DNA from 2 places in the Streptomyces sp. NPDC087428 genome. Region 1 is predicted to be linked to the other one. Evidence: riboswitches for the same ligand, from Rfam matches in the RefSeq annotation. Region 1 holds a riboswitch; the other holds the start of a gene.
The links. A riboswitch is a leader RNA that binds a small molecule or an ion and turns the genes downstream of it on or off. The one in region 1 is predicted to bind glycine.

Region 1 (15,348 bases):
CGTCCGCCGCTTGCAGCGCTCCTCGATGATCCCGAGGTAGCGGTCGCGGTCCGCGGGCTCGATGTTCCACGCGTCGAGCCCGGCGGCCGCCAGCGGCAGCAGTTCGTCGCGTACGAGTTTGACGACCGGGACCCGGGTCAGCCCGCCGGAGCGGCCGGGCCGGGGCCAGAGCAGCTCGGCGTCGATGCCGCGGCGGCAGGCGGTGTCGAAGTTCTCGGCCGCGGCGGCGAACGGCATTCTGGTCCACACCGGACGGGACTCCTCGGCGAGGGCCCGCACGAGCCCGTAGTAGAGCGCGGCGTTGGCGATCACATCGGCGACGGTCGGCCCCGCGGGCAGCACCCGGTTCTCCACCCGGAGGTGGGGGACGCCGTCCGAGAGCCCGTACACCGGCCGGTTCCAGCGGTAGACCGTGCCGTTGTGCAGGACGAGTTCCTGGAGCCGGGGCACCCCGCCCCCGTCGAGGACCCGCAGCGGGTCCTCCTCGTCGCAGATGGGCAGGAGCGGGGGAAAGTAGCGCACGTTCTCCTCGAAGAGTTCGTACGCCGAACCGATCCACCGCTCACCGAACCAGGTCCTGGGACGCACCCCCTGGTTCTGCAGTTCGGGCGGCCTGGTGTCCGTGGCCTGCTGGAAGAGCGGCGGACGCGACTCCCGCCACAGCTCCCGGCCGAACAGGAAGGGCGAATTGGCTCCCAGGGCCACCTGGACCGCGGCAACGGCCTGCGCGGCGTTCCACACGTCCGCGAACCGTTCCGGGGTCACCTGCAGATGCAGCTGGACCGAGGTGCAGGCCGCCTCAGGTGCGATCGACCCGGAGGTGCAGACCAAGCGCTCCACACCTTCGATATCAAGGGAGAAATCCTCGCCGCGCGCCGCCACCATTTGGTCGTTCAGCAGTGCGTAGCGGTCCACGTCGGAGAGGTTCGCGCGGACCATGTCCCCGCTGCCGAGCGTGGGCAGTATTCCGATCATCACGATCCCGGCATCGACCTCGCCGGCCTTCCGGTCGGCATATCCGAGGCCGGTCCGCAGCTCTTCGGCCAACTGGTCGAGAACGCGCCCGGCCAGTTGGTGGGGAACAATGTTCACTTCCAGATTGAACATGCCGAGTTCTGTCTGGAAATCCCGGCTCGCGATGCGCTCCAGCACCTGTCCATTCAACATCCTCGGCATGCCGTCGGAACCCGCCAGATTCAGCTCGATCTCCATGCCCATGAGGTCGCGCGGACGGTCGAATCTCCGCTCCGCCAGGAGCCTCCCCAGTCCCTCCAGGCACTGGTGGAGCTTCCGCCGGTACCTCTGCCGATCGGACAGGTCAAAGGCGCCCGCAACGACCTTCTCCCCCATCGAAGTGTCCCTCCTCGAGTGGGCAGCCCGCGGCCCAGGCCGCTCGCGTCACGATCGATAATGCCCAGACGGGGTGATCCATAACGCCCCGCGGAGGGTGCGCACCCGCTAATCTGATGACCGCAGCCCGTGGCACATTCACTCGGCATGACGCGGTGCACAGTTTCCGCCGTTCGGCCCTCGCGGAATGCACCGGCGTGTTTCGGCCTACCGCGTCACAGGAAAAACACGAGGCGGCGGCTGCGCCGCTCGCACCGAATCAGCATAATCTCCGCATAATAAAGTCCGGATACCGTCTTGTCGGCAATAGTCGTGGCGGCTAGTGGAATCACCGCGTGAACACGTGTCGTATAAACTCCGCGGACGAGGCAGAGAGTTGACGCACCGGCTCAGTCACCGGCCTCCTCTGGCCCCGCATGCCGACAGCGCCGTCTGCACCCACCCACGCTCCACCGTGTCTCCGAAGTGAGAGGCGACCCACTATGCCGCTGCATGTTCCTCCGGCTCCCGCGCCCGCGCTGAGAAGCGTACTCGCGGCGCTCGGCTCACCCACCGCGGTCCGCGAGGCCCGCACCCCCGCCCTGCGGTCCGTCCAGGGGCCGCTGAGCCCCGATCACCCGCTCCCCGTCCACGTGCTGGACCGCAGCGGAGCGGGCGGCCTCACACCCACCACCCGGCTCGCCGCCTGGCGCTTCCAGATCCGCGGCGCGGAGCGGGCGGTCGCCGCGGCGGACACCATGCTCACCCCCGACGGCTGGACCTTCTCGCACTTCTTCGAGGGCCCCTACATCGCCTCGACCGAACTCGCCCTGCGCCAGGCGGAGGCCGCGAGCACGCACTACCAGCCGAGGCTGCTGTCCATTCCTGAGCTCTACATGCTGGCACTGTGGCTGCACGAGGACACCGAGGCCGACGCGTCCGGCGGATCCCCCGCCCCGGCCGATCTGCTCGTACCGCTGGCTCCCGCCCCACCGGGCATCGCGGCGCACCGTCCGCACCGGGTCGCCGATCTGCTTCCCGTGATCACCACCCGCATCACACCCGGCCCCGGCCCCCTGCTCGGCTCCCCCGCCTGAGCCCCGGCCGCCCCCCACTTCGCTGTGCCCCGCCGCCGATTCCGGTGGCGGGGCACCGCACTGCGGGGGCGCATCCGCTCCCCGTCCGGACTAGCCCCATCCGGCCACCCCGAACCACCCGAATTGACAGGGCAGTTGCGTTGAACCGTCCGGCTGGGTGATGCGTCATGAGAGGAGAAGAAGCGCTGCCGTGAAATCCCTGCGGATTGGCGCCCGTGGGGCAACACTGGGACCGACCGATCGATACGGGGGGCGGCCATGAACACCGCTTCAAGCCGCAGGACACTCAACTCAACGCAGCGAAAGAACCCAGCCATGTGTCAGCACCAGCCACCCTGCCCCACAGCCGACTCAGCCGACCGGGAAGCCGCCCGCCTGGTGGCGCACCATCCCGAACAGGGCTGGAGCCTGCTGTGCAACGGCGTCCTGCTCTTCGAGGACACCGGTGAGCTGCTCCCGGACGGGCAGATCATCGCGCCGCACCGGCCGCTGGGAACGGGCCGGGTGATGAAGGCCGCCTGACCGCGGCAGGTACGGACAGGGGCCGGCCCGGAGAGATCTCCGAACCGGCCCCGACGCAGTTCCGACTCACCCGACAGCGTACGTGCCGTCGGTCCCGTCAGTTGTCGTACTCGTCCAGCGGCGGGCAGGAGCAGACGAGGTTGCGGTCACCGAACGCACCGTCGATCCGGCGCACCGGCGGCCAGTACTTGTCGGCGGCGGTGACTCCGGCCGGGAAGACCGCCACCTCACGGCTGTAGCCGTGCGCCCAGTCGCCGCCCAGCGCGGCCGCCGTGTGCGGGGCGTTGCCCAGCGGGTTGTCGTCCGCGCCCCACTCGCCGGAGGCCACCTTCTCGATCTCGCCGCGAATGGCGATCATCGTGTCGCAGAAGCGGTCCAGCTCCGCGAGGTCCTCGCTCTCGGTCGGTTCGATCATCAGCGTGCCCGCGACCGGGAACGACATGGTCGGCGAGTGGAATCCGTAGTCGATGAGCCGCTTGGCCACGTCGTCGATACTGACTCCGGTCGCCTTGGAGATCGGCCGCAGGTCCACAATGCACTCGTGCGCGACCAGTCCGGCCGGGCCGTTGTACAGGATCGGGTAGTGCGGTTCCAGCCGCTTGGCGACGTAGTTGGCCGCGAGCACGGCGACCTGCGTCGCGCGCTTCAGGCCCTCCCCGCCCATCAGGCGTACGTACGCCCAGGAGATCGGCAGGATGCCGGCCGAGCCCCACGGAGCGGCCGAGATCGGGCCGACCCCGGTCTCCGGACCGGCGGCGGGCTGCAACGGGTGGTTGGGCAGGTACGGCGCCAGGTGGGCGCGCACACCGACCGGGCCGACGCCGGGGCCGCCGCCGCCGTGCGGGATGCAGAAGGTCTTGTGCAGGTTCAGGTGCGAGACGTCGCCGCCGAAGTGGCCCGGCTTGGCGAGACCGACCAGCGCGTTGAGGTTGGCGCCGTCGACGTACACCTGGCCGCCCGCGTCGTGCACCTCGGCGCAGATGTCCGCGACGTGCTCCTCGAAGACACCGTGCGTCGACGGGTAGGTGATCATGAGCACGGCGAGCTCGTCGCGGTGCTGCTCGATCTTGGCGCGGAGGTCCTGGATGTCGACCTCACCGTCGTCGGCGGTCTTCACCACGACGACCCTCATACCGGCCATCACGGCACTGGCCGCGTTGGTGCCGTGTGCGGAGGACGGGATCAGACAGACGGTCCGGCCCTCGTCGCCGTTGGCACGGTGGTACGCCCGGACGGCCAGCAGTCCGGCGAACTCGCCCTGCGAGCCGGCGTTCGGCTGGATGGAGACCGCGTCGTACCCGGTGACCTCGGCGAGACGCTCCTCCAGCTCACGGATGAGCGTCAGGAAGCCCTGGGCCTGCTCGGCCGGCGCGAAGGGGTGCAGCGCGCCGAACTCGGGCCAGGTGATCGACTCCATCTCGGCCGTCGCGTTCAGCTTCATCGTGCAGGAGCCGAGCGGGATCATGCCGCGGTCCAGCGCGTAGTCGCGGTCGGCGAGCCTGCGCAGGTAGCGCAGCATCGCGGTCTCGGAACGGTGCTGGTGGAAGACCGGGTGGGTGAGCACGGAGTCGGTCCGCAGCAGCTGCTCGGGCAGCGCCTCCGCGGCCGTGGCGTCCAGTGCGTCGATGTCACCGGTGGCACCGAAGGCCGCCCAGACGGACGCGATCTCCGTGCGGGTGGTGGTCTCGTCGCAGGCGAGCGAGACGAGGTCGGCGTCGACGAGCCGCAGGTTCACGCCGCGCTCGCGGGCGTCGGCGACGACCTCGGCGGCCCTGCCGGGCACCCGGACGGTGAGCGTGTCGAAGTGCGAGCCGGTCACGACGTCGGCACCGGCGGCGCGCAGGCCCTCGGCGAGGATCGCGGCGTAGCGGTGGGTGCGCCGGGCGATCGTCCGCAGCCCCTCCGGGCCGTGGTAGACGGCGTACATACCGGCCATCACCGCGAGCAGCACCTGAGCGGTGCAGATGTTGCTGGTGGCCTTCTCGCGGCGGATGTGCTGCTCGCGGGTCTGGAGGGCCAGCCGGTAGGCCTTGTTGCCGTCCGCGTCCACGGAGACGCCGACGAGGCGGCCGGGGAGGCTGCGCGCGAACTTCTCGCGCACGGCCATGAAGCCGGCGTGCGGTCCGCCGAAGCCCATCGGCACACCGAAGCGCTGTGTGGTGCCGACCGCGATGTCCGCGCCCAGCTCACCGGGCGAGGTGAGCAGGGTGAGCGCCAGCAGATCGGCGGCCACGGTGACGATCGCGCCGAGCCCGTGGGCCTGCTCGATGACGGGCCTGAGGTCGCGTACGGCTCCGGAGGCGCCCGGGTACTGCAGCAGCACGCCGAAGACGCCGCCCTCGGCGATCCCGGCCGGGATGCCGTCGGTGAGGTCGGCGACGACGACCTCGACACCGGTCGGCTCTGCACGGGTCCGGATCACGGCGACGGTCTGCGGGAGTGCGTCCTCGTCGACCAGGAAGACGCCCTTCTTGACCTTGCCGACGCGCCGCGCCAGCGCCATCGCCTCGGCGGCGGCGGTCCCCTCGTCGAGCAGCGAGGCGCCGGAGGTGGGCAGCCCGGTCAGGTCGGCGACCATCGTCTGGAAGTTCAGGAGGGCTTCGAGGCGGCCCTGGGAGATCTCCGGCTGGTACGGCGTGTAGGCCGTGTACCAGGCGGGGTTCTCCATCACGTTGCGCAGGATCACCGGCGGGGTGAACGTGCCGTAGTAACCGAGCCCGATCATCGGGGCCAGGACCTGGTTGCGGTCGGCGAGCGTACGCAGTTCGGCCAGCACCTCGGCCTCGGTACGGGCCGCCGGCAGCTGAAGCGCCTCGGCGCTGCGGATGACGTCGGGCACCGCGGCGGCGGTCAGCTCGTCGAGCGAGCCGTAACCGACCTGGGCGAGCATCTTGGCCTGCGCCGCGGCGTCGGGACCGATATGACGCTGCTCGAACGGAATTCCCTGTTCCAGCTGGGAGAGCGAAGTGCGACGGGGGGTCATGGTGGAGGCCTCCTGGTCTGTCACGACCTGCGAGGGGCACCACGGCGCGGGGTGCCCGAACGGCCTCCCCCTCTGTCATCTCAACCTGAGAGCTTCACCGGTGCCCACTGCACGCACCGGCTTTCACCGTCGGTGAGGGAGAGATCCACCTCGGCACACGGCCGTGCGGAACCCGCCCTGCTTTCCAGAGTGACCTCGTCCGTGCGGTACGGGGGCCTGAGAGATTCCGGGGAGGATTTGCTCCTTCGGCGCCTCCGGATTCGTTCCGGAGGACTCTCCCGCACGGGGTAAGCAGCCGCTCTCAGCCTACCAGCGGGGTCCCCGGCGCAATTCTCGAGTGGCCAACCCCGTGGATCTGCACTTCTGTGGTTCCTGTGGAGTAGCCGCGACCAGTGGGAGGGACCGTGCAGACCGACATCGATCCGCGCAGCCTGATCGGCCGCAAGGCGTTCGACCGCGAGGGCACCAAGATCGGAACCGTGGACGAGGTGTACCTCGACGACGCGACCGGTGTGCCGGAGTGGGCGGCCGTACGCACCGGACTGTTCAGCCGCGACGCCTTCGTCCCGCTGGAACCCAGCGAATTCGTCGAGGACACACTGCGTGTCCCCTTCGACCGCGCACTGATCAAGGACGCACCCGACTTCGGCGTCGGCCGGCATCTCTCGCCGGAACAGGAACTCCAGCTCTACCGGCACTACGGTCTGGACTCCCTGCCCGAGGAGACCGGCCCGGACCGGGACTTCGGCAGGCTGGCCGGCCAGGAAGAGTAGTCGGCCGGGTCCCGCACGAGCGGCAGCGGATCGGCCGGCTGGAGTTCCGGATCGTCGATACGGAACGTACGCACCCGGCCGGGCGCCGATTCCGGCTCCTCGAAGCGCACTGTCACCCGGCCGACGCCGCTGCCCTGCACCCAGCCGTGGCCGTGGACGTCGTGCCGTACGTCGTGTCCGGCCGGCCAGCGGCGGGCGGCGAGCTGCTCGGCGCTCTCCTGCTCCGGCTCATCGGGCTCCGGCCGCCGGCCGCCCGTACCGGCATCCACTGCGCCCCCCGCGCTGTCGGCGGGGCCGACGGCGGCGAGCGCGGCGGCGGTGCGCTCGCCGGCCGCCTGCGCGAACAGGTCCTCCTGGGTGTAGTCGGCGAGCCCGGTGACGCCCACTCCGAGCAGCCGCACTCCCCCGGTGGTGTCCACGGCCTCCAGGAGCCGCGCTGCGGCCTCCCTGACCACCGTGGGGTCGTCGGTGGGGCCACGCAGCGTCTCGGACCGGGTCAGGGTCGAGAAGTCGTACCGCCGCACCTTCAGCACCACGGTCCGGCCCGAGCGCTCCGCCGCCCGCAGCCGCTGGACGCACCGGTCCGCGAGCCGCTCCACCTCGCTCCTCACCCGGACCCGGTCGTGCAGGTCCGTGTCGAAGGTGTCCTCGACCGAGACCGATTTCGCGTCGCGCTCGGCGACGACCGGCCGGTCGTCCTGGCCGGACGCCATCCGGTGCAGCGAGACGCCGTGCGCCTTGCCCAGCAGCCGTACGAGCTCCGCCTCGCCCGCCTCGGCCAGGTCGCTCACCGTGGTCATCCCGGCGCGCCGCAGATGGTCCGCGGTGGCCGGCCCGACCCCGGGCAGCGTGCGGACCGGCATGGGCGCGAGCAGATCCCGCTCGGTGCCCGGCGCTATGAGCAGGATCCCGTCGGGCTTCGCCTCCTCCGAGGCGATCTTGGCCAGCATCTTGGAGCCCGCGAGGCCCACGGAGCCGCTGAGCCCGGTGACCGCCTCGATCGCCTCCCGCAACTGCTCACCGATCGCCAGCGCGGAAGCCGTGTCGTCCGCGGTGCCGCCGGCCTCCAGGTCGACGAAGGCCTCGTCCAGGCTCAATGGCTCCACCAGCGGCGACAGCCGGCCCAGCAGCTCCATGACCTGATCGCTCACGGTCCGGTACAGCGCGAAGCGCGGCACCAGATAGGCCGCGTTCGGCGCGAGCCGCCTGGCCTGCGCCATCGGCATGGCCGAGTGGACTCCGAAACGCCGTGCCTCGTACGAGGCGGTGGCGACGACCCCGCGGGGCCCCAGCCCGCCCACCACCACGGGTTTGCCACGCAGACTCGGCTTCGCCGCCTGCTCCGCAGAGGCGTAGAAGGCATCCATGTCCAGATGCAGGATGGTCGGCGCGGCTCTCACATCAGTCGATGCTGCCCTACGGCACTGACAATCGCCGGGCGGCAACCGCCCGCGGGCCCGGGAATTCCCGGGCCCGGCCGGGCTCGCACCGGCTCAGCCGGCCCGGTTGCGCCGTCGGGCGAGCTCGTCGGCGGGATTGTTCCCGATCAGCGTCTCGCCGGTGTCCACCCGCTCCCCGTGCAGCTGTGACAGCGCGGCGTCGACGTCCCGCCAGACCACTCCCACGGCGATACCGAAGACGCCCTGGCCCCCTTGGAGCAGCTCCACGACCTCGGCGGGCGAGGAGCACTCGTAGACGGTCGCGCCGTCGCTCATCAGCGTCATGCGTTCGAGGTCCTGGAAACCGCGGGCCCGTAGGTGCTGGACCGTGGTGCGGATGTTCTGGAGGGCCACCCCGGTGTCGAGGAAGCGCTTCACGATCTTCAGCAGGACGACGTCCCGGAAGCTGTAGAGCCGCTGTGTGCCCGATCCGTATGCGGGACGGACGCTCGGTTCGACGAGGCCCGTGCGAGCCCAGTAGTCGAGCTGGCGGTAGGTGATCCCCGCCGCCGCGCATGCCGTCGGCCCGCGATAGCCGATGTCCTTGGCCGATGCCACGCCGTCCCCCGCCACCGCAGCCGGCGCTGCCGGTTGCCTGATGGTCTGGTCGGCTGTACTCCCCTGCTGCGGATACGGCCCATCCACTGCCGCCCCGTCGCCGCTGCTGCTCACGCCGACCTCCGTCCTTGACCTGCCCACTCGAAGGTAGGCAGTCACCCGGGGTGCGTCAACGATCGCCACACTCGGCACGCCGAGTGATAATCACCCTGAGGGTGGTTTCCCGTGACTCGCGACCGGGAAAGGCTTGTCGGATGCGCTGGCGGCGCCCCCTCGGGACGTCACTGGCTGTTCGTGCCGAAGTCCTCCGGCGAGATCTGATCGAGGAACTCCCGGAACTTCTCCACCTCGTCCTCCTGCTCGTCGGGAATCGCGATTCCCGCGTCGTCGAGCACCCCGTCACTGCCGTAGATCGGCGTGCCGGTGCGCAGGGCGAGCGCTATGGCGTCGGACGGCCGCGCGCTCACCTCGACTCCGCTCGCGAAGACCAGCTCCGCGTAGAAGACCCCTTCTCGCAGGTCCGTGATCCGGACCTGGGTGAGCTCCTGGCCCACGGCCTCGAGCACATCCTTGAAGAGGTCATGGGTCAGCGGCCTGGCCGGAGCCATGCCCTGCTGAGCGAAGGCGATCGCGGTCGCCTCACCAGGACCGATCCAAATAGGGAGGTACCGGTCGCCTCCCACTTCACGCAGGAGCACGATCGGTTGGTTGGAGGGCATTTCCACCCGGACACCCACAACGTCGAGCTCGTTCACACAGCAACCCTAGGACGTGCTCGGCAGGTTTGGGTAGTCGGGGCCCACGAGGATCAATGGAGCCTGATCTGGAGCGCGGTCTGTACGAGGGCCGAGTGCAGCCGTACAGAGAGCTCCGCGAGCTCCTTCGCAGTGGCCTCGGCATGGGCTCTGGTCTGCGGATTCCGGTGCCGGCGCAGTGGTGCGACGACCTGTTCGATGAGTCCGGCCTCCCGGTCGGCGGCCGCCCGCATGGCGCGCAGATGCCGCGGTTCCAGACCGAATCGGCCCAGATCCGCCACAAGCCTGGCGACGGTGACCATCTCGGCGTCGTATCCGCCGTCGGCCGTCGGAACGACCAGACCGTAGGACTCCCACGCGTCGAGGTCGCTCTCGGTGACCTCTGCGGCAGCGAGAAGCTCGGCCCGGCCGATGCGGGCGGCCGTGGCCCGGCCCGTCCCACCGGTCCAGCTGCCGTCGGTGAGGTCCCGCTCGCCGTCCGGGGCCGGCAGGGCCACCCGCTCGCCCCGGGCGACGGCGTCCAGGTGCTCGCGGATGACCTTCAGCGGAAGATAGTGGTCCCGCTGCATCCGCAGCACCTGGGCGAGCCGCTCGACGTCGCCGGGCCGGAACTTGCGGTAGCCGGAGGGCGTCCGCTGCGGTTCGACCAGTCCCTCCGCCTCCAGGAAGCGGATCTTGGAGATGGTGACTTCGGGAAACTCGTCCCGCAGTTGCAGGAGCACCGTGCCGATGCTCATCGGACGGTCGTCGGCGGTGGCGGTGCCGTTTCCGGCACCGCCCGTCGGTGTTCTCAGCATGGACCTTCCCTGACGGGGTCAGATGGCCCGCTGGCTCGCGTAGAAGACCAGCCGGTACTTGCCGATCTGCACTTCGTCGCCGTTGGACAGCGCGACGGAGTCGATGCGCTCACGATTGACGTACGTGCCGTTGAGGCTGCCCACGTCCCCGACCGTGAAGCTGCCGTCGGGACTCCGGCGGAACTCCACGTGACGGCGCGAGACCGTCACGTCGTCGAGGAAGATATCGCTCTGCGGGTGGCGGCCGGCCGTGGTCAGCTCGCTGTCCAGCAGGAACCGGCTGCCCGAATTCGGACCACGCCGCACCACCAGGAGCGCCGAGCCGAGCGGCAGGGCGTCCACAGCGGCCTGCGCCTCGGGCGAGAGCGACGGCGCGGACGACTGACCGGTCGCCTCCGCCTCGTAGGCCTCAAGACCCGAGATGGAGATGGTCGACGTCGTCTCCGAGGCACGCTCGGGAATTCCGCCCCTCAGCGGCGCGCCGCAGTTGGAGCAGAAACGACTGGCTTCGGCATTGCGGTGGCCGCACCTCGTACAGACCGGCATGGACGAGCCCTCCTGCCTCGGGGTGAACCCTCCACCCGTACTTGAGGTTGAAGGTTCTCCGAAACCTATGCGGCCGGGACCGGCAGGGTCAACAGACGACGCGCCCGAATTGTCACCCCCCGAACCTGCCACCTCATCGCGGAAGAGCGGGCGCTCTGAGCCCTGCTCGTCGGCTTGACCATGGCGCGGCGCGCGATGGCGGGCAGCCTCGTCGCGTGCACTCTTGCCGAACAACTTCCCAAACAACTTCACGGGCGATTCCCCTTGACCGAAACAGACCCGCCCGTGGGGCAGGACGAACCCTGAATGAACACACCTGCCGACCCGGACATCCTCACAACGTCCGTATCCACTCGACAGTTTCCACCACGCGCCCCGATTACGATGCGGCGACCCCCCGCAACCTTCTGCCCGTGTCCCCCGACGCCCACGCGTCCCGGGTTCACTGGGCGGACGACCGAGCGTAGTCAGGCCGCTCCGCCGGTCGCAAGGCGTCCACGACAATGTCGTCAGCCTGCGACACATGTACGGTGGCCTGCTCCTTCTCCAGCGTCTGCACCACGCCGCCCGGGATGTTCAGCGCCGGCTCCAGATCCTGCGGCTTGCCGATGACCTTGAACACGTACGGAGCCGAAATCTTCCGCCCGTCGACCTTGATGGCGCCACCGTCACCGGAGAAGTATGTATTGGCCACCACCCGCACGCCGTTGACCTCGATCGCCTCGGCGCCGGCCGCCCGGAGCTCCTGAAGCGCGTCGAGGAGCTTGTCGGCCTCCACCGCGCCGCCCGGGTCGTTGATCGTGAGGGTGATCCCGGGTCCGTGCGCGGCCACGGTGCCCGCGAGGATGCCGAGTTGGCGTTCCTTCTCGACTGTCTGCTTGCGTGCTTCCTCCGCCTGGTCGGAACTGTTCTCCAGCTCCGTGCGCTGGTCCTCAAGGCGCTGCTTCTCGTCCTCCAGGCGCTGTGAACGGTCGTCCACCTCGTCGAGGATGCGGACCAGGTCCTCCTGGCGCGCGCCGCGCAGGGCGCTGTTGTCGCTGTTGGACCGCACCTGGATGGCAAGCCCCAGACCGAGGACGAACAGCAGCACCGCGACAATGAGTTGGGCGCGGGTGACCCGTGGCGGCCACAGCCCGGCGATCAGCCGCTGGCGTCCGGTGAGCTCCTTGGGAGCGTCCACGGGCTGCTCCCCGGGGTGTTCCCGGTCGCCGGTGAATTCTTCGTCGTTGCTCATCGGCCTCAGGCCCGGAAGACGTGCCGGCGGATGGCGGCGGCGTTCGAGAAGATCCGGATGCCGAGGACGACCACCACACCGGTGGAGAGCTGGGCACCGACGCCCAGCTTGTCCCCCAGGAAGACGATCAGGGCGGCCACGACCACGTTCGAGAGGAACGAGACCACGAAGACCTTGTCGACGAAGATGCCGTCGAGCATGGCCCGCAGGCCGCCGAAGACGGCATCGAGGGCGGCCACGACGGCGATCGGCAGATAGGGCTCGACCACCGCCGGCACTTCGGGCCGGACCAACAGTCCGACCACGACTCCCACGACGAGGCCCAGTACGGCGATCACGATGTGCCCTTCCCTGTTTCTGCCGCACCACTGCCGGTGTCTGCGGCCTTATAAGGCTCTGCTGTCCGTACGATCAGGCTCGGGGCGGCCGGGAGATTCACCTTCTCCTGGACGGAGATGCTGGTCCTGATGTCGAAGGTGTCCTTCAGCGCTTGCAGATACTGTCCGTCGGCACTGCTGCGGAAGGCAGCGCTGAGCTTCTTCCCGTCCCCCACCGCGAGCACCGAGTACGGCGGCACGAGCGGTTTGTTGTCGACCAGTATGGCGTCGCCCGCGGCGCGGATCGCCGACAGGGCGGTCAGACGCTGCCCGTTGATGGCGATCGCTTCCGCACCGGACTGCCAGAGGCCGTTGACGACCCGTTGCAGGTCCCGGTCCCTGACCCGTCCGGTGTCGGAGAAGCCGCTGGTCTCACGCGGTCCGCCGCCGCCCTGGTCGGTGTTCTTCGCGTCGTCGACGACCAGCTTCACGCCGGGCCCGTACACGGGCGTCGCGCCGGAGAGCAGAGCCACCAGCTCCGTCTGGTCCCCACCGTGCTTCTCCAGAGCCTTGCGCTGACGCCTGCCGACATCGTCGCGGACCTTCTCGACCTGTGCCTCAAGCGTGTCGGTCGCGGCGGTCTCCGAGTCGATCCGGTCGATCAGTTCCTCGCGTTCCTTGGCGAGGACCGGTGCCGCCACCCGTGCCTGCGCGGCGCCCAGAGTGACAACGAGCGCGGCCAGCACCAGGCACGCCGCGAAGCCCAGCTTCGCCTTGAGGGTGCGGGGCATACCGGCCCGGCCGTCGGCCTCGCGACGAGCCGATGCCTCGGCGTACCCGTCGTCCAGGCTGTGGTCCATCACATTGGTCAGCAGCGACATGGACGCGTCGGGGCGCGCGGGCGGCGAGGCCGTACTCCGATCGGGGGGCTGCTGCGACATGCCGCACATCGTCGCACGTCGAAGCAGCTACCGCCGAATGGCCCCACCGATGCGCCGGGAGCCGCCGGCCGGTGCGGTCCGGCCCACCGCGGGAACCCCGGACCGTCCGGCCACCGCGGCGGCGACTCTCCGCCGCCGCGGTGGCCGGGCGCCTCAGTTGCCCGCGCTGTCGACGATCGCCGCCCACTCGTCCAGGAGGGCCTGTGCCGAGGCGTCGTCCGGCCCTTCCGCCCACAGATGGGTGACCGCTTCCGCCCGGTCCGGCAGCACCATCACCCAGCGTCCGTCCGCCTCGACGACCCGCACACCGTCCGTCGTATCGACATCGCGGTCTCCGGCGGCCTCGACGACCCGGCGCATCACCAGCCCCTTGACGGCCCACGGGGTGGCCAGATCACGGCGCAGGACATGGGCACGCGGAATGCGCGCATCGATCTGGCTGAGTGTGAGCTGCGTCCTCGCCACCAGCCCGATCAGCCGTACGAACGCGGCCGAGCCGTCGAAGACGCTGCTGAATTCCGGAACGATGAAGCCGCCGCGCCCGTCTCCACCGAAGATGGTTCCTTCCTCGCGTCCGACCCGGGTCAGGTCGTCGGGCGATGTCGTCGTCCACTCGACCTGGGTGCCGTGGTACGCGGCCACCTGCTCGGCGACGCGGGTGGTGGTCACCGGCAGCGCCACCCGCCCGCTGCGCCGCTCGGCGGCGACGAGGTCGAGCATGACCAGCAGGGCCCGGTCGTCCTCAATGATCCGCCCCCGCTCGTCGACCAGGGAGAGCCGTTCACCGACCGGGTCGAACCGGACGCCGAAGGCCGCCCTCGCCGAGGAGACGATCTCGCCGAGTCGCACCAGTCCGGACCGCCGGGTCTCGGCGGACTCGGTCGGACGTGATTCGTCCAGGCCGGGGTTGATGGTCAGCGCGTCCACACCGAGCCGTCCCAGCAGGCTGGGCAGAACAAGTCCCGCGCTGCCGTTGGAGGCGTCGACGACGACCTTCAGCCCGGCGTCGGCGATTCCGGCGGTGTCCACGTTCCGCAGCAGCGATCCGGTGTACGAGTCGAACACACTGGACGGGAAATGCAGGTCCCCGATCTCCCCGGGGAAGGCCCGACGGTATTCCTGCCGGGCGTAGACGCGGTCCAGCTTCCGCTGCTGCGCCTGGGAGAGGTCCGCACCGCTGGCGTCGAAGAACATGATGTCGACGGAGTCGGGGACACCCGGCGACGTCCTGATCATGATGCCGCCGGCACTGCCGCGTGCGGTCTGCTGGCGCGCGACGGGCAGCGGTACGTTCTCGAGGTCGCGGACATCGATGGCGCTGGCCTGGAGCGCGGAGATCACCGCACGTTTCAGCGCTCGGGCACCACGGGAGTGGTCACGTGCGGTGGTGACCGTTGCGCCCTTCTTCAGGGTCGTGGCGTACGCACCGGCCAGCCTGACGGCCAGTTCCGGCGTGATCTCGACGTTCAGGATCCCGGAGACACCGCGCGCCCCGAAGAGGTGGGCCTGTCCGCGCGACTCCCAGATCACCGAGGTGTTGACGAAGGCGCCGGCCTCAATGGTCTTGAAGGGGTAGACGCGGACGTTGCCCTGAATGATCGATTCTTCGCCGACGAGGCATTCATCGCCGATGACGGCGCCGTCCTCGATGCGTGCGGCACGCATGATGTCGGTGTTCTTGCCGATCACGCAGCCACGCAGATTGCTGTGATCGCCGATGTACACGTTGTCGTGCACCACGGCCTTGTGCAGGAACGCCCCGCTCTTCACGACGACGTTCGACCCGATGACCGTGTGTTCCCGGATCTCGACGCCGGCCTCGACCTTGGCGTAGTCGCCGATGTACAGGGGCCCCCGGAGTACCGCGTCGGGATGTACCTCGGCGCCTTCGGCCACCCATACACCGGGCGAGATCTCGAAGCCGTCGATCTCCACGTCGACCTTGCGCTCGAGGACGTCGGCCTGGGCCTTGACGTAGCTCTCGTGCGTCCCCACGTCCTCCCAGTAGCCCTCGGCGACATAGCCGTAGATGGGCTTGCCTTCCTTCATGAGCTGTG
Region 2 (15,348 bases), on a different contig from region 1:
GAGGATGAAGGGGCCGCGGGCGCCCAGCGACCGGGCCGCTTCGACGAATTCGCGGTTGCGCAGGCTCATCGTCTGGGCGCGGACGATACGTCCCATGTACGGCCAGCTGAAGAAGCCGATGACGAAGATCAGTACCGCGATCCGCAGCGGCAGGCCCGTCAGGCCGAACGCGCCGTCCTGGAGCGCCGCCGAGATGGAGATCGCGAACAGCAGCAGCGGGAAGGCCAGGAAGGTGTCCATCATGCGGCTGATGATCGTGTCGACCCAGCCGCCGTAGAAGCCCGAGACCACACCGAAGAAGACGCCGATCACCACGGAGAGCAGGGTGGCGCCGACGGCGACGACGAGGGAGACCCAGGAGCCCTCGATGATCCGGGTCATGATGTCGCGCCCGTACTGCGGTTCGACGCCGAGCGGATGGCTCCAGCTCATGCCGCCCCAGTCGCCCTTGGGGGCGAGCAGCGCGGGGTCGATGAGTTCCTGGTGGAAGGCGTTGGGGTCCAGACCGAAGACGGCCTGGATCGGCTTGGAGAGCACGGCGAGCAGGATCAGCAGGATGACAACGATGCCGCCGGCAACGGCCACCTTGTCGCGCTTGAAGCGCGTCCAGGCGATCTGCCCGAGCGAACGGCCCTCGATCTGGCTCTGTTTGACCCCCGTGAGTACTGCCTCCGGCTGAGCCTCGGCAGCCGATCCGGTGGTCTCGATCGGTGCGGTCACAGTGCCTTTGACCCCTCCCGCCGGCGGTGGCCGGCCCTTGCTCGCCGCGGTAACGGCCTGGCGCGCACCAGCCGCGCACGTTCATGCGGCTGATGTCCTGGTGCTGAAAGCGTCTGATGCGTCTGGTGTGTCTGAAGCGTCCACGGAATGTCCGCCGGGGCAACCTCGTACAAAGGGCCGACGATCCCCACTAGCCGGGAGTCTTCAACGCAGTTGCGATCACCCGCCAGACCTGACGGGGAATGTTTGCTCAAACGTGATGCGGTCAGTGAGCTTCCGTTATCCGGACAGTTTGATCGAGTGAGCGGACTACTCGGCCACTAATCCACCAGAACGGACATGCCGCCCAACAGGCTTCATTGGGTGGCTATTTGGGTGACCGCAGGGGTTGTCTTGTCCGCCGGAGGGACCTTTGTCCGCTCCGGTGAGCGGGTCAGGCGGGCCTAGTAGGCGTGCGGGGCCGGGCCGGGCGCCTGCGGGTAGCCGTAACCGGGAGCGACGACACCGCTCCGCCCGGCCGGGGCGTGCGACTCGCGGTCGTAGAACGGCCGGGAGTTGCCCCGCAGCCACATCGCGACCGGGTCGTACTCGTCGGACATGGCGACGGTGGAGACCGGCAGCCCCTCCGGGACCGTGCCGATCGACTGCTGCATCATCGCGCGCACCGCGTCGACGGACGGCTGGCTGGTGTCGTACAGATCGAGGCCGATGGCGAGGTACGGGACGCCGAGCGCGGGCTGCACCCAGGCGCGGCGCAGCGAGCGGATCGCCGGGGTGTGGTGGGCGTTCTGCGTCAGCTGGGCGTAGAACTGCGGGGTCTCGACGGCGGGGTCGCTGATCCGCAGCGGACCGGCGGGCATCCGGTCGAGGCCGGTGGCGATCCGGCGCAGGTCGAGCCAGGGGATGCCCACGCCGCCGCCCGGGGCGTGCGGGTTCAGCCAGATGCCCCAGCGGTCGGGGAACAGTGCGCGGGCGATGTCGCGGCCGCCCACCACCTCATGGGCGCGGTTCCAGCCGCTGGCGGCGAGCTCCTGGGCGGAGGTGACGCAGGGGGCGTAGCCGAGGCCGTCGATCTCCATGTTGCCGTACTGGGCGTCGGGTGAACCGGCCCGGCCGTGCCAGAGCAGCATCCAGATCCGGTCGGCCGCCAGGGCCTGGAGCAGGGCCTCGTACGCGTCGTAGCGCCCGGGTGCCACCTGGCGCAGCATGTGCTCGACGCTTCCCCGAGCCCTCGGCTCCGCTCGACCGGGGGACACCCCGTCGGCCGCCCCCGTGCCTGACGCACTCACCCTGGGTCCCGCCCCTCTTCGATCCACTGTGTCGGCCTGCCGCTCCCGGGGCACGCGGGTACGGCGCGGTGCCGAGGCACCAGCCATCAAACCAGCTTAGGCGCCGGTCCTGACACCGACTTGACGCCATGGGCCGCAGCCGTCTCCGTACGGTGCGAGGGGCGGTGCTACGCGCCGGCGCGCTGATAGAACGGCCGGACCTTCTCCCGCATCCAGTCGGCGACCGGGTCCTGCGCCACGTCGAGCAGCACCAGGTTGACCGGCCACGGCAGCTCGACGCGGCCGAGCGCGCGGCCGAGCGCGTCCATGGGGGCGTTGCGCCCGGCACCGTCCCAGGTCGAGAACTCGACGCCGACGAAGAGGACGGGGTCGCCGCCCTCGATGCTGGCCAGGGCCCTGCGGGCGCTGAGCACGACCCCGCTCCCCTCGAACTCGCCGGCCGCGGCGGCGAGGAAGTCGACGGGCTCCTCCTTCCAGTCCGGCTCGTAGAGCCGGACCCGGCCGCCGCCGGTCGGTCCGTCGAGGAGGGTGCGCCCGGCCCGGCAGAGTTCGGCGACGGCGGGCGGCGGGAGCGGCATGCCGACCGCGCCGCCCGGGTTCACCGCTATGCCGAGCTGCGGGGGCAGTCCGCGGGCGAACTCGACGGCGGGCGCCACGGCGAAGGACATGGGGGCGCCGACACAGCTGTGGAACTGCTGCTCGGAGCTGAACACGGGGACGTACGCGGCGCCGTCGATCTCCAGTGTCGGCAGATCCAGATCGGCGGCGTCCGGTCCGCCGCCGTTGGGCAGGGGCACCCAGAGGTGGCTGCGGCCGAGCACCTCCACGAGCCGGCCGCCCGCTTCCGGGCGGCCGAGCGAGGCGCCCAGTACTTCTTCGAGCTCGTTGGCCGGCCATCCGCCCTGCGGAATGACGTGACCCTGTGCCGGAATGTCCACTGCTTACCTCTCTCGCCCCGTGCCGTGCAGCAAGAGGTTAGCGCCGCGCACCGGTCGCCCAGGCATCGGACGGCGTACTACCGGCTCTCGCCCCGCGCGTCCGCGAAGGTGATCCGGGTCAGCAGCGCCGCCGCCTCGCGGTCCAGCAGCACCGCCGAGACGCAGCCGAGCGGCAGTGTGCCGGTCTCGGTGTCCCGCAGCAGCCGCCGCAGGGCCCTGCGGTGCCGGGCGAACGCGTACCCGGAGACGCCGCGCCCGCGCTCCAGTTGACCCGCCCGCGCCGTCTGCGGGGTGACGTCGAGCAGGACGAGGTGCAGGACGCTGCCGCGCCGGCGGACGTCGCGCGCCAGCCAGCCGCGCACCCAGGCCTGGGTGCCGCAGTCGTGGACGACGACGGAGGCGCCGGAGCGCAGCACCTGCCACAGCCCCCAGTAGTGGGCGACGCGGACGAACGGGCGGTAGAGGGCGTACGGGACTAAGCCCGGCAGCAGACCGGCCCAGCGGTCCCTGGTGTCCTGGGAGTCGATGACGCGGGCGGACACCGCCCGCCTGATCAGGGTCGACTTGCCGCTGCCCGGCAGCCCGGAGACCACCACGACATCGCCCGCCACGAAGTGCAGGGCGCGCGGGCTGCGCCCGGACCGGCCGCGCAGATCCCGTACGACGGGTCCGTGCGGGCCCCGCGCCTCCCGGGCCGGTGCGCCCGGCTGTGCGGGCAGTGCGCCCTGCGTGGCCCCCGCGGTCGCCGCGTACCGCTGCAACGTCATCGCCATCCCCCTGTCGGCCGACCCACACCTGCCAAGAAGTGTAAAGAAAAGGTAATGCGGCACAAGCTTGCGACCCGCCGGATCCGGTGGGGTACCGGCGCCCCACTGCCCGGCGATGCGTGCGATGATGGCTCGGCCAACTGCATAAAGGCCGCTTGAATCCGCGCGGGAGAGTTCCGGCCTCCGGGCCGGGCGCCGAAGGAGCAAGATCCTCCCTTGAATCTCTCAGGCCCCGTACCGCGTGGATGAGGCAGATCTGAAAAGCGAGTCGCCCAGCGGCTCCACCCAAGGTGCAAGCCGAACCCCTCCGGGGCCTCTCGGCGAACCTCTCAGGTTCCGATGACAGATGGGGAGGGATCGTCCTCGTCGTCATGCCCTGGGAGCCATATCCATGAGCACCGCCCCCCGTCTCACCGCCCTCGATGCCCTGCACCGTTCGCTGGGCGCCACGATGACCGACTTCGCGGGCTGGGACATGCCCCTGCGGTACGCCAGTGAGCGCGACGAGCACATCGCCGTGCGCACGAAGGCCGGCCTCTTCGACCTCTCCCACATGGGCGAGATCACCGTCACCGGCCCGGCCGCCGTGGACCTGCTGAACTTCGCCCTGGTCGGCAACATCGGCACCGTGTCGGTGGGCCGGGCCCGCTACACGATGATCTGCGCCGAGGACGGCGGCATCCTGGACGACCTGATCGTGTACCGGCTGGCGGAGACCGAGTACATGGTGGTCGCCAACGCGGGCAACGCCCAGATCGTGCTGGACGCGCTGACCGCCCGCGGCGAGGGCTTCGACGCCGAGGTGCGCGACGACCGCGACGCGTACGCGCTGCTGGCCGTCCAGGGCCCCGAGTCCCCCGCCATCCTGGCCGCCGTCACCGACGCCGACCTGGACGGGCTGAAGTACTACGCCGGCCTGCCCGGCACGGTCGCCGGGGTCCCCGCGCTGATCGCCCGTACCGGCTACACCGGCGAGGACGGCTTCGAGCTGTTCGTCGCCCCCGGGCACGCCGAGCAGCTGTGGCGGGCGCTGACCGAGGCCGGCGCCTCCCGCGGGCTGATCCCCTGCGGGCTCTCCTGTCGCGACACGCTGCGCCTGGAGGCGGGCATGCCGCTGTACGGGCACGAGCTGACGACCGGGCTGACCCCGTTCGACGCCGGGCTCGGCCGGGTCGTGAAGTTCGAGAAGGAGGGCGACTTCGTCGGCCGCAAGGCCCTGGAGGCCGCCGCCGGGCGCGCCGAGACCGCCCCGCCCCGCAAGCTCGTCGGCCTGGTCGCCGAGGGCCGCCGGGTCCCGCGCGCCGGGTTCCCCGTCGTCGCGGGCGGCCAGGTCATCGGCGAGGTCACCTCCGGCGCCCCGTCGCCCACCCTCGGCAAGCCGATCGCCATGGCGTACGTCGACGCCGCGCACGCCGCGCCCGGCACCGAGGGCGTCGCGGTGGACATCCGGGGCAGCCACGAGGCGTACGAGGTCGTGGCGCTGCCGTTCTACAAGCGCCAGAAGTAGTCCGCAGGCCGAGCAGGGCACCGCGTACGTGACGCAGTCCTGTCTCACACCGTAAGACCATCGTTCATCAGCACTCCCCCGCGTACAGGAGAATTCAGGTCATGAGCAACCCCCAGCAGCTGCGGTACAGCAAGGAGCACGAGTGGCTGTCGGCCGTCGAGGACGGTGTGGCCACGATCGGCATCACGGAGTACGCGGCCAACGCGCTCGGTGACGTCGTCTACGCCCAGCTCCCCGAGGTCGGCGACACGGTGACCGCGGGCGAGACCTGCGGTGAGCTGGAGTCGACCAAGTCGGTCAGCGACCTGTACTCGCCGGTGACCGGCGAGATCACGGCCGCGAACCAGGACGTGGTGGACGACCCTTCGCTGGTGAACTCCGCACCGTTCGAAGGCGGCTGGCTGTTCAAGGTACGCGTCGCAGAGGAGCCGGGGGACCTGCTCTCCGCCGACGAGTACACCGCGTTCTCCGGTAACTGAGACCCCAAGGGACCACCTGATGTCGCTTCTCAACTCCTCCCTCCACGAGCTGGACCCGGACGTCGCCGCCGCTGTCGACGCCGAGCTCCACCGTCAGCAGTCCACCCTCGAAATGATCGCCTCGGAGAACTTCGCTCCGGTCGCGGTCATGGAGGCCCAGGGCTCCGTCCTGACCAACAAGTACGCCGAGGGCTACCCCGGCCGCCGCTACTACGGCGGCTGCGAGCACGTCGATGTGATCGAGCAGATCGCCATCGACCGCATCAAGGCGCTCTTCGGGGCCGAGGCCGCGAACGTGCAGCCGCACTCCGGCGCGCAGGCCAACGCCGCCGCGATGTTCGCGCTGCTGAAGCCGGGCGACACGATCATGGGCCTGAACCTGGCCCACGGCGGTCACCTGACCCACGGCATGAAGATCAACTTCTCGGGCAAGCTGTACAACGTGGTCCCGTACCACGTGGACGAGACCGGCGTCGTGGACATGGCCGAGGTCGAGCGCCTCGCCAAGGAGGCCAAGCCGAAGCTGATCGTGGCCGGCTGGTCCGCGTACCCGCGCCAGCTGGACTTCGCCGCCTTCCGCCGGATCGCGGACGAGGTCGGCGCGTACCTGATGGTCGACATGGCGCACTTCGCCGGTCTGGTCGCCGCGGGTCTGCACCCCAGCCCGGTGCCGCACGCCCATGTCGTCACGACCACCACGCACAAGACCCTCGGCGGTCCGCGCGGTGGCGTCATCCTGTCGACGCAGGAGCTCGCCAAGAAGATCAACTCGGCGGTCTTCCCGGGTCAGCAGGGCGGCCCGCTGGAGCACGTGATCGCGGCCAAGGCGGTCTCGTTCAAGGTCGCGGCGACCGAGGAGTTCAAGGAGCGCCAGCAGCGCACCCTGGACGGCGCCCGCATCCTCGCCGAGCGTCTGGTGCAGCCGGACGTCACCGAGGTCGGCGTCTCCGTCCTGTCCGGCGGCACGGACGTGCACCTGGTCCTGGTGGACCTGCGCAACTCCGAGCTGGACGGCCAGCAGGCCGAGGACCGGCTCCACGAGCTGGGCATCACGGTCAACCGGAACGCCATCCCCAACGACCCGCGGCCGCCGATGGTCACCTCGGGTCTGCGGATCGGCACCCCGGCGCTGGCGACCCGCGGTTTCCGGACGGAGGACTTCGCGGAGGTCGCGGAGATCATCGCGTCCGCCCTCAAGCCGTCCTACGACGCGGACGACCTGAAGGCCCGCGTCGTCGCGCTCGCCGAGAAGTTCCCGCTGTACCCCGGTCTGTAGTCCGGACCTGCGCGTTTGCACGTCGGGGCGGGGCACCACGCACACTGAACAGTGAGCGCGGTGCCCCATCCCTTGTCCCCCGCTCTTCGGGCCGACCCGGCCCGTACCGCACCACCCGGCAGACAACGGCGTCTACCAGCGCTTTGAGGAGTCACCCGTGGCCATCTCGGTCTTCGACCTGTTCTCGATCGGCATCGGCCCGTCCAGCTCCCATACGGTCGGCCCGATGCGCGCGGCCCGTATGTTCGCGCGCCGCCTCAAGAACGAGGGTCTGCTCGCCCACACCGTCTCGATACGCGCCGAGCTCTTCGGCTCCCTCGGCGCCACCGGCCACGGCCACGGCACCCCCAAGGCCGTTCTGCTCGGTCTGGAGGGCGAGTCCCCCCGTACCGTCGACGTCGAAACGGCCGACGACCGGGTCGCCGAGATCCGCTCCACCGGCCGGCTCAATCTCCTCGGCATGCACGAGATCGCGTTCGACGCCGACGAGCAGCTGATCCTGCACCGCCGCAAGGCCCTGCCGTACCACGCCAACGGCATGACGGTCTTCGCGTACGACCACGAGGGCGCCCCGCTCCTGGAGAAGACGTACTACTCGGTCGGCGGCGGCTTCGTCGTCGACGAGGACGCGGTGGGCGAGGACCGGATCGTCCTCGACGACACCGTGCTGAAGAACCCGTTCCGCACCGGCGACGAACTGCTGCGGCTCGCCCAGGACACCGGCCTGTCGATCTCCTCCCTGATGCTGGAGAACGAGCGGGCCTGGCGCACCGAGGACGAGATCCGCTCGGGCCTGCTGGACATCTGGCGCTCCATGCAGGCGTGCGTGTCCCGCGGCATGTCCCGCGAGGGCATCCTGCCCGGCGGCCTCAAGGTCCGCCGCCGCGCCGCCAACACCGCCCGCCAGCTGCGCGCCGAGGGCGACCCGCAGACCCACGCGATGGAGTGGATCACCCTCTACGCGATGGCGGTCAACGAGGAGAACGCCGCGGGCGGCCGCGTCGTCACCGCCCCCACCAACGGCGCGGCCGGCATCATCCCGGCGGTGCTGCACTACTACGTGAACTTCGCGGCCGGCGGCGCCACCGAGGCGGAGAAGGACGACAGCATCGTCCGCTTCCTCCTGGCCGCCGGAGCCATCGGCATGCTGTTCAAGGAGAACGCCTCCATCTCCGGCGCCGAGGTCGGCTGCCAGGGCGAGGTGGGCTCCGCCTGCTCCATGGCCGCGGGCGCGCTCGCCGAGGTGCTGGGCGGCACCCCCGAGCAGGTCGAGAACGCCGCCGAGATCGGCATGGAGCACAACCTGGGCCTGACCTGCGACCCGGTCGGCGGCCTCGTCCAGATCCCCTGCATCGAGCGCAACGGCATGGCGGCGGTCAAGGCCGTCACGGCGGCGAAGATGGCGCTGCGCGGCGACGGCAGCCACAAGGTCTCCCTCGACAAGGTCATCAAGACGATGAAGGAGACGGGCGCCGACATGAGCGTCAAGTACAAGGAGACGGCGCGGGGCGGGCTCGCGGTGAACATCATCGAGTGCTGAGGAACATGACCGATCCCCTTCAGGACCCGCGGTTCTTCCAGGACCCGTACCCGGTCTACGCACGACTGCGCGACACGGCTCCCGTGCAGCGGGTGCCCACCGGATCGGACGGGCGGTACAGCTTCCTGGTCACGGGGTACGCCGAGGCCCGTGCGGCGTTCGCGGATCCGCGGCTGTCGAAGGACACCGCGCGGTTCTTCGCCGGCCGGCCGTCCCGCCGCGATCTGCACCCCGCCGTCTCGCGGACCATGCTGGCCAGTGACCCGCCCCGGCACACCCGGCTCCGGCGCCTGGTGTCGAAGGCGTTCACCACGGGCTCCGTCGAGCGGCTGCGTCCGTACATCCAGAGCGTGACGGACGGGCTCCTCGACGAGTGGACGCCCGGCGGGCAGGCCGATCTCGTCGCCGGCCTCGCCGCCCCGCTCCCGGTCACCGTCATCTGCCGGCTGCTGGGGGTGCCGGAAGCGGACCGGCCGGCTGTCAGTGCCTGGTCGGACGAGCTGTTCGCGGCAGGGGAGCCCGACCGCATCGACGCCGCCTCGCACGCCCTGGCCGAGTATCTGACCGCTCTGATCGCGGCCAAGCGCCGCGCACCGGACGGCAGCCTGCTGCACGACCTCGTCCTGGCGCGGGACGGCGAGGACAGGCTCGGGGAGGACGAGCTCCTGTCCCTGGCCGTCCTCCTGCTCGTGGCCGGTCATGAGACCACCACCAACTTCATCGGCAACGCGGCACTGGCCCTGCTCCAGGACCCCGGTTCCCTCGCCCGGCTGCTCGACGAGCCGGAGACGTTCGACGGCGCACTCGACGAACTCCTGCGCTTCGACTCCCCCGTGGGCATCGCCACCTTCCGCTACAGCACCGAGGCGCTCACCCTGGGCGGGACCACGATCCCGGCCGGCGTCCCCGTCCTCATCTCCCCCGGGGCCGCCAACCGCGATCCGGCCCGTTTCGTCGGACCGGACGGCCTCGACCTGGGCCGGGACGCCGGGGCGCATCTCGCGTTCGGCCACGGCATCCACCGCTGCGTGGGCGCGCCGCTGGCGCGGGCGGAGGGGGAGATCGCGCTCCGGACCCTCTTCACGCGCTTCCCCCGGCTGCGTCTCGCCGTGCCCGCGCAGGAGCCGGACCGGCGCCGGACGCGGCTGATGCGTGGACTGCGGTCGTTGCCCGTCACCTGGTGAGTGCCGCGTGTCATCCGGTGAGTGGCGTGTACGTGCTTCGGTGAGTGCCGCGTCTGTCGCCGGTCGGTGGGTGACGCGTCTGTCAGTCGGTCGGCGGGTGACGCGTCTGTCAGCCGGTCGGTGAGTGCCGCGTCTGTCAGTCGGTGAGTGGCGCCTGTCATTTTGCCGAAGCGGCAAGAGCGCTCGCGGTCGGCCGGCCGTCCGGCGCATGATCGTCTTCCGGGCCGTCGGGCCGCTCCCGGGCGGTGCGGGCCCGGGAACACGGTCGGCTGACAGCTCGCGACCGTGACCGGCGCAGACCGAGAACCGCGGAGGAACCATGTCGCATCAGCCCGCCCATTCCCCGGAGCCCACGCACCGCACGGTGGCCTCTCCGGCCGGCCGTATCCACCTGGTGGAGCAGGGCACCGGTCCCCTGGTGCTGCTGCTGCACGGATTCCCGGAGTCCTGGTACTCCTGGCGCCACCAGCTGCCCGTGCTGGCCGCCGCCGGATACCGGGCGGTCGCCATCGATGTCCGGGGGTACGGGCGGTCCTCCCGGCCCTCGGACGTCGCCGCGTACCGGATGCTCGAACTGGTCGAGGACAACGTCGCCGTGGTGCACGCGCTCGGGGAGCGGAGTGCCGTGGTCGTCGGCCACGACTGGGGTTCGACGATCGCGGCGAACTCCGCGCTGGTCAGGCCCGATGTCTTCCGGGCCGTGGGGCTCCTGAGCGTTCCGTACGCCCCGCGCGGCGGTCCGCGCCCGAGCGAGGTCTTCGCGGGGATGGGCGGGGACGAGGAGTTCTACGTCGCCCGGTTCCAGGAGCCCGGCCGGGCCGAGGCCGAGATCGAGCCGGACGTCCGCGGCTGGCTCGCGGGCTTCTACGCGGCGTTCTCCGCCGACACCATGCCCGCGCCCGACGCCCCGGACCCGCACTTCGCCGGGTCCGGCGGGACCCTGCGCGACCGGTTCCCCGACCGGCGGCCCGGCTGGCTCGGTGAGGACGGACTCGACTTCTACGCGGGTGAGTTCGAGCGGACCGGGATGAGCGGGGCCCTCAACCGCTACCGGAACATGGACCGGGACTGGGAGGATCTCGCGGACTTCGACGGCGCACCCGTCACCCAGCCGTCCCTCTTCCTCGGCGGGTCCCTGGACGCCTCCACCACCTGGCTGGCCGATGCCATCGCGGCGTACCCGACGACGCTGCCCGGCCTGGTGTCCTCGCACGTCCTGGACGGCTGCGGCCACTGGATCCAGCAGGAGCGCCCCGAGGAGGTCAACCGGATCCTGACGGACTGGCTCGCCTCGCTGGCCGCCTGAACCGACCCTCCGGTGTGGGGAGAGGAGCCCGTGCGGCGGACCGGTGCGGCGAATCGGCCAGACCCGCTCCCGCCGTCCGCGACCACGGCCGACTCGGGAGTGCTCCAACTGCTCACAACTGAGCAGACGTTCCTGGCGAACACACATTTTCAGTCACACGCGGCTTCCCTCCTCCGCATACTGGGAGTTCACTGGTCGTGACGAGTGGTGTCGCAATCGCCGTGCACGTCAGGCGGTCCGCTGCCATGGGCCCCACGGGCCCGGCTCCGATGCCCAGGCCCCGGCGGAGGAAAGAGGACAGCGATGAGAGCCGCCCCTCCTGTGACGCACCCCCGACGGGATCCGGCCGTCCGGCCCGGCCGCGCCGTTTCTCGAACAGCGGCGCGGCCCCCTCGTACCGACCAGCCGCCTCGCCGCCGCTGATCCGCTCCTGCGGCGGTCCGCCGCAATAGGCTCACGGTCCCACCGCGCTTTCGTCGGGCCGGTGCGGACAGCTGCTCCCGAGGACGCGGCCGTGTCGACGCGCCGATCGACAGGGCCGCGTTCATCGCTGGCCGTTCCGGCCATGCGTGCGTGCGTGCGCGATTCGTTGCGCATCCCCCTTCCCTGTTCATATCGTCTGAACGAGGTGCACCATGAGTAAGATCGCGCTTCCAGAATTCCATATGCCGTTCGAGAGCGCGGGATGTAATCCGGGAGTTGAGAAGACCAGGCAGGCCGTCTGGGAATGGGCCGAGGCCAGCAATCTCGTCCTGTCTCCGGTGGCCCGCAAGAAGATGCTCCGGACCCGCCCCGAACTCTGGATCTCCCTGATTTTTCCCGAGGCTTCACAGAAACACCTCGACCTGTTCTGCCAGTGGCTCTTCTGGGCCTTCCTCGTCGATGACGAGTTCGACGACGGCCCGGCCGGCCGCGACCCCGGGCTGTGCGAATCCGCCATCGCACATCTGGTGGGTGTGCTCGACGGTGCGCGGGAGCCGGTCGGCCCCATGGAGCACGCCCTCGGCGAGCTACTGGTCCGGACCTGCACGGACCGTCCGCCGCACTGGGTGCGGCAGTTCCGCAGGGACACGGCCGCCTGGCTGTGGACGTACTACGCAGAGGCCGTCGACCGGGCCGCGGGCCATGTGCCGAGCACGGCCGATTTCGTGAAGCACCGCCGCGACTCGGTGGCCATGCAGCCCTTCCTCGATCTGCATGAGATCACGGCCGGAATAGATCTTCCGGATTCCACCCGGAGCCTTCCCGCCTATATTGCGCTACGCAATGCGGTGACCGACCACTCAGGCCTCTGCAACGATATCTGCTCCTTCGAGAAGGAAGCCCTGATCGGTTATGAGCACAACACCGTCCGGCTGATCCAGCGGGACCGCGGGGGCACGCTCCAGGAAGCGGCGGACGAGGCCGCAATCCTGCTGGCGCGCATTACCGACCGCGTACAGCGGGCCGAGAAGGAACTCGTCGAGGAGATCGAGGCGGCGGGAATCGAGGGCCCCCCGCGAGTCGCCCTGGAGCGTTGCGTGCAGGACTACCGAGGGCTCGTCCGAGGGGATTTCGACTACCACGCGCGGGCGGAGCGCTACACCCGCCCCGACCTCGTGGAGGTTGACGAACAGCGCTCCCTGTCCCGGAACTTCGCCGCCTGACGGGCGCCCGGTGGGAGCCCGGTGGGGTCCGACACCCCTGCCGGGCCCCACCGCGGCGGCCCTCGGCACCGGAATCACGGGCCTTCCGCGGCTATTTCCGGACATTCGTCGTCCCGATGGCTCGACCGGCCCCGGCCCGCCCGCCCGCGGCCGGAAACGCGTGCCGCCCAAAGCGGCCACTTCCGGTCCTCTCGCAGCCGTACCGGGGCCGCCGCCGCCCTCACGACTGGTCGGCCGCCCCCCGCCGTGATCTGCTGGTACGTACGCCCGAGGGCAGGCGGCAGTCCGTTGAACCGAGCTCGCCGGCCATACCGCAGAAGGGCTGGAGGCATCTCATGACTGCCATACCTCCTCCGATATCCGCGTCGGCGTCCGGCGCCGACCGGACCGCTCCGCACGCCGACACGGCCCACGGCACCGTCCGCGGCACACACGAACCGGGCGTCGCCGTCTTCCGCGGCATCCCGTACGCGGCCCCGCCGGTGGGCGCCCACCGGTTCCGGGCCCCGGCGCCGCCGGAGCCCTGGGAGGGCGTACGGGAGGCGGTGGCCTTCGGTCCGACCGCGCCCAAGCGGCCGTACGCACCGCCGCTGGACCGGCTGCTGCCCGATCCAGAGGTGCCCGGCGACGGCTGTCTCAACCTCAATGTGTGGACGCCGTCGCCCGCCCGCACCGGGCTGCCCGTACTCGTCTGGATCCACGGCGGCTCGCTGCTGCACGGCTCGTCCGCCGTCCCGTTGTACGACGGGGCCGCCTTCGCCCGCGACGGTGTGGTGCTCGTGTCGCTCAACTACCGGCTCGGCATGGAGGGGTTCGGGGTGTTCCCGGACGCGCCCGCCAACCGCGGGCTGCTCGACCAGCTCGCGGCGCTCGGCTGGGTGCGGGACAACATCGCGGCGTTCGGCGGCGATCCGGACCTGGTGACGGTGTGCGGGGAGTCGGCGGGTGCCATCAGCATCGGCGCGCTGCTCGCCGCGCCGCGGGCCCGGGGCCTGTTCCGGCGTGCGGTGCTGCAGAGCGGGGCGCCGGCCGCGCTCCCCGTGGACAAGGGCCGCCGCACCACCGAACTGATAGCGAAGCGGCTCGGGGTGGCGGCGACGGCACGCGCCCTGGCCGCCGTGGACCCCGCCGCGCTCCTGGCGGCGCAGACCTCGGTGACGAGCGGCGGCTCCCCGCTGACCGGCGGGAACTCCTTCCAGATCGTGGTGGACGGCGATCTGCTGCCCCGCGAGCCGGCCGAGGCGCTGCGGGACGGCGCCGCGTCCGGCATAGATCTGCTGATGGGTTCCAACACCGAGGAGTACCGGCTCTGGTTCGTTCCCAGCGGGCTCACCGAGCGGCTCTCCCGTACGAAACTCCGGCTGGCCCTGCTGAAGTTCAGGGTGCCGGGCGCGACGGCACGTACCTACCGCGCGAACCGGCCCGGCGTCACCCCCGGCGAACTGCTCGGCGCCCTCGCCACCGACCTGCTGCTGCGCGTACCGCTCAACCGGCTGGCCGACGCCCGCAGCGCCGACGCCCGCGGCGCCGACGCCGGCGGTGGCACGCACCTCTACGAGTTCGGCTGGCCGTCCCCCGTACAGCGGCTCGGCGCCTGCCACGGGCTGGAGATCGGCTTCGTCTTCGACAACCTGGACCGGCCGGACGCGGTGGCGCTCGCGGGAGAGGACGCCCCGCAGGAGCTGGCCGACGCGATGCACGCGGCGTGGGTACGGTTCGCCGCCTCCGGCGACCCGGGCTGGCCCGGGTGGGACGCGTCGCGTCCGGTGATGCTCTTCGGCCCCGGCGCCCCCGGGACGGTGCACGCCCCGCGCGACGACGAACTGCGCGGCTGGCCGCCGTACCGCGGCAAGCGCTGAGCGGGTGCGGGGTGGCGGGAGCGGCGGGGTGCGCAGAAGCGGGGTGCGGCGCGTGCCCGGCCGCGGTTCAGCGGGTGCTGAGCCAGTGCGGGTCGGGGACGACGGTCAGGACCGCCGACACCAGGACGACCGCCGCCAGGGCGACCAGTTCGCGGCGCGCCCGGCGCCGGGCGACCGCGGGGTCCGGGTCCGCCGCCAGCCTCCGGCGCGCGCCGAGCGCCAGCGCGCTCACCACGGCCACCAGCACCAGCTTGATCAGCAGGGTGCGCCCGTACGCCGAGGTGAGGACGGTGTCCGGCGGCAGCCTGCGCAGGGCGCTGAACGTACCGGTCACCGCCAGGGCCGCGTACAGCCATCCGGCGAGCCGGGCGTAGCGGCCGAGCAGCGCGCGGGCGGCGCCGGGCCCGGTCCGCCGCCACAGCCGCATGGTGCGCAGTACGTGGAGCAGCCCGCCGCACCAGAGCGATGCGGCGGTCAGGTGCACGACGGTGAGCGCGGCGCCCACGGCCGGGCTGTACGCCTCGGGGTGGGCGCGCAGCGCCTCCGCGCCGATGACGAGGGCGAGCGGGGCGGCGGCGAGTGCCGGGCGTCTGCTCGCCGCGCAGCACGCGGCGAGGGCGAAGCCGTTGGCGATGAGCAGCAGCAGTCCGCCCTCGCGGGTGCCGTAGGTCTCGACGAGGCCGAGATCGCTGACCCGGGCGAGCCTGACGATCTGTCCGGCCGCGGCCAGCGCCCCGGCGACCGAGGCCGCCGTCGCCCAGCCGCGCGGCGCGGATTCCGGGCGGCCGGGCAGGGAGCGGGCCAGTGCGGTGGCGGCGAGGCCGCCGAGGTGAACGG

Region 2: it holds a riboswitch for glycine, as region 1 does, so the genes downstream of both, gcvT (glycine cleavage system aminomethyltransferase GcvT) here and gcvP (aminomethyl-transferring glycine dehydrogenase) in region 1, are expected to answer to the same signal.

What each region holds. Positions count from the first base shown of each region.
Region 1 covers NZ_JBIUXR010000025.1:80,391-95,738, forward strand. The annotation lists gene ACIO3R_RS37045 (glutamate-cysteine ligase family protein) at 1-1,350, opposite strand, end outside; gene ACIO3R_RS37050 (hypothetical protein) at 1,833-2,426, shown strand; gene ACIO3R_RS37055 (DUF5999 family protein) at 2,742-2,948, shown strand; gene gcvP (aminomethyl-transferring glycine dehydrogenase) at 3,046-5,931, opposite strand; glycine riboswitch at 6,126-6,222, opposite strand; gene ACIO3R_RS37065 (PRC-barrel domain-containing protein) at 6,336-6,704, shown strand; gene ACIO3R_RS37070 (DNA polymerase IV) at 6,629-8,104, opposite strand; gene ACIO3R_RS37075 (MerR family transcriptional regulator) at 8,198-8,815, opposite strand; gene ACIO3R_RS37080 (bifunctional nuclease family protein) at 8,983-9,456, opposite strand; gene ACIO3R_RS37085 (MerR family transcriptional regulator) at 9,510-10,253, opposite strand; gene ACIO3R_RS37090 (FHA domain-containing protein) at 10,272-11,051, opposite strand; gene ACIO3R_RS37095 (DUF881 domain-containing protein) at 11,242-12,033, opposite strand; gene ACIO3R_RS37100 (small basic family protein) at 12,039-12,371, opposite strand; gene ACIO3R_RS37105 (DUF881 domain-containing protein) at 12,368-13,291, opposite strand; gene ACIO3R_RS37110 (sugar phosphate nucleotidyltransferase) at 13,445-15,348, opposite strand, start outside.
Region 2 covers NZ_JBIUXR010000033.1:9,246-24,593, forward strand. The annotation lists gene ACIO3R_RS39235 (ABC transporter permease) at 1-720, opposite strand, end outside; gene ACIO3R_RS39240 (enhanced serine sensitivity protein SseB C-terminal domain-containing protein) at 1,164-2,009, opposite strand; gene ACIO3R_RS39245 (enhanced serine sensitivity protein SseB) at 2,177-2,947, opposite strand; gene ACIO3R_RS39250 (AAA family ATPase) at 3,025-3,714, opposite strand; glycine riboswitch at 3,871-3,964, shown strand; gene gcvT (glycine cleavage system aminomethyltransferase GcvT) at 4,106-5,221, shown strand; gene gcvH (glycine cleavage system protein GcvH) at 5,323-5,700, shown strand; gene glyA (serine hydroxymethyltransferase) at 5,720-6,976, shown strand; gene ACIO3R_RS39270 (L-serine ammonia-lyase) at 7,134-8,516, shown strand; gene ACIO3R_RS39275 (cytochrome P450) at 8,522-9,700, shown strand; gene ACIO3R_RS39280 (alpha/beta fold hydrolase) at 10,020-11,006, shown strand; gene ACIO3R_RS39285 (terpene synthase family protein) at 11,672-12,652, shown strand; gene ACIO3R_RS39290 (carboxylesterase/lipase family protein) at 12,988-14,511, shown strand; gene ACIO3R_RS39295 (CopD family protein) at 14,579-15,348, opposite strand, start outside.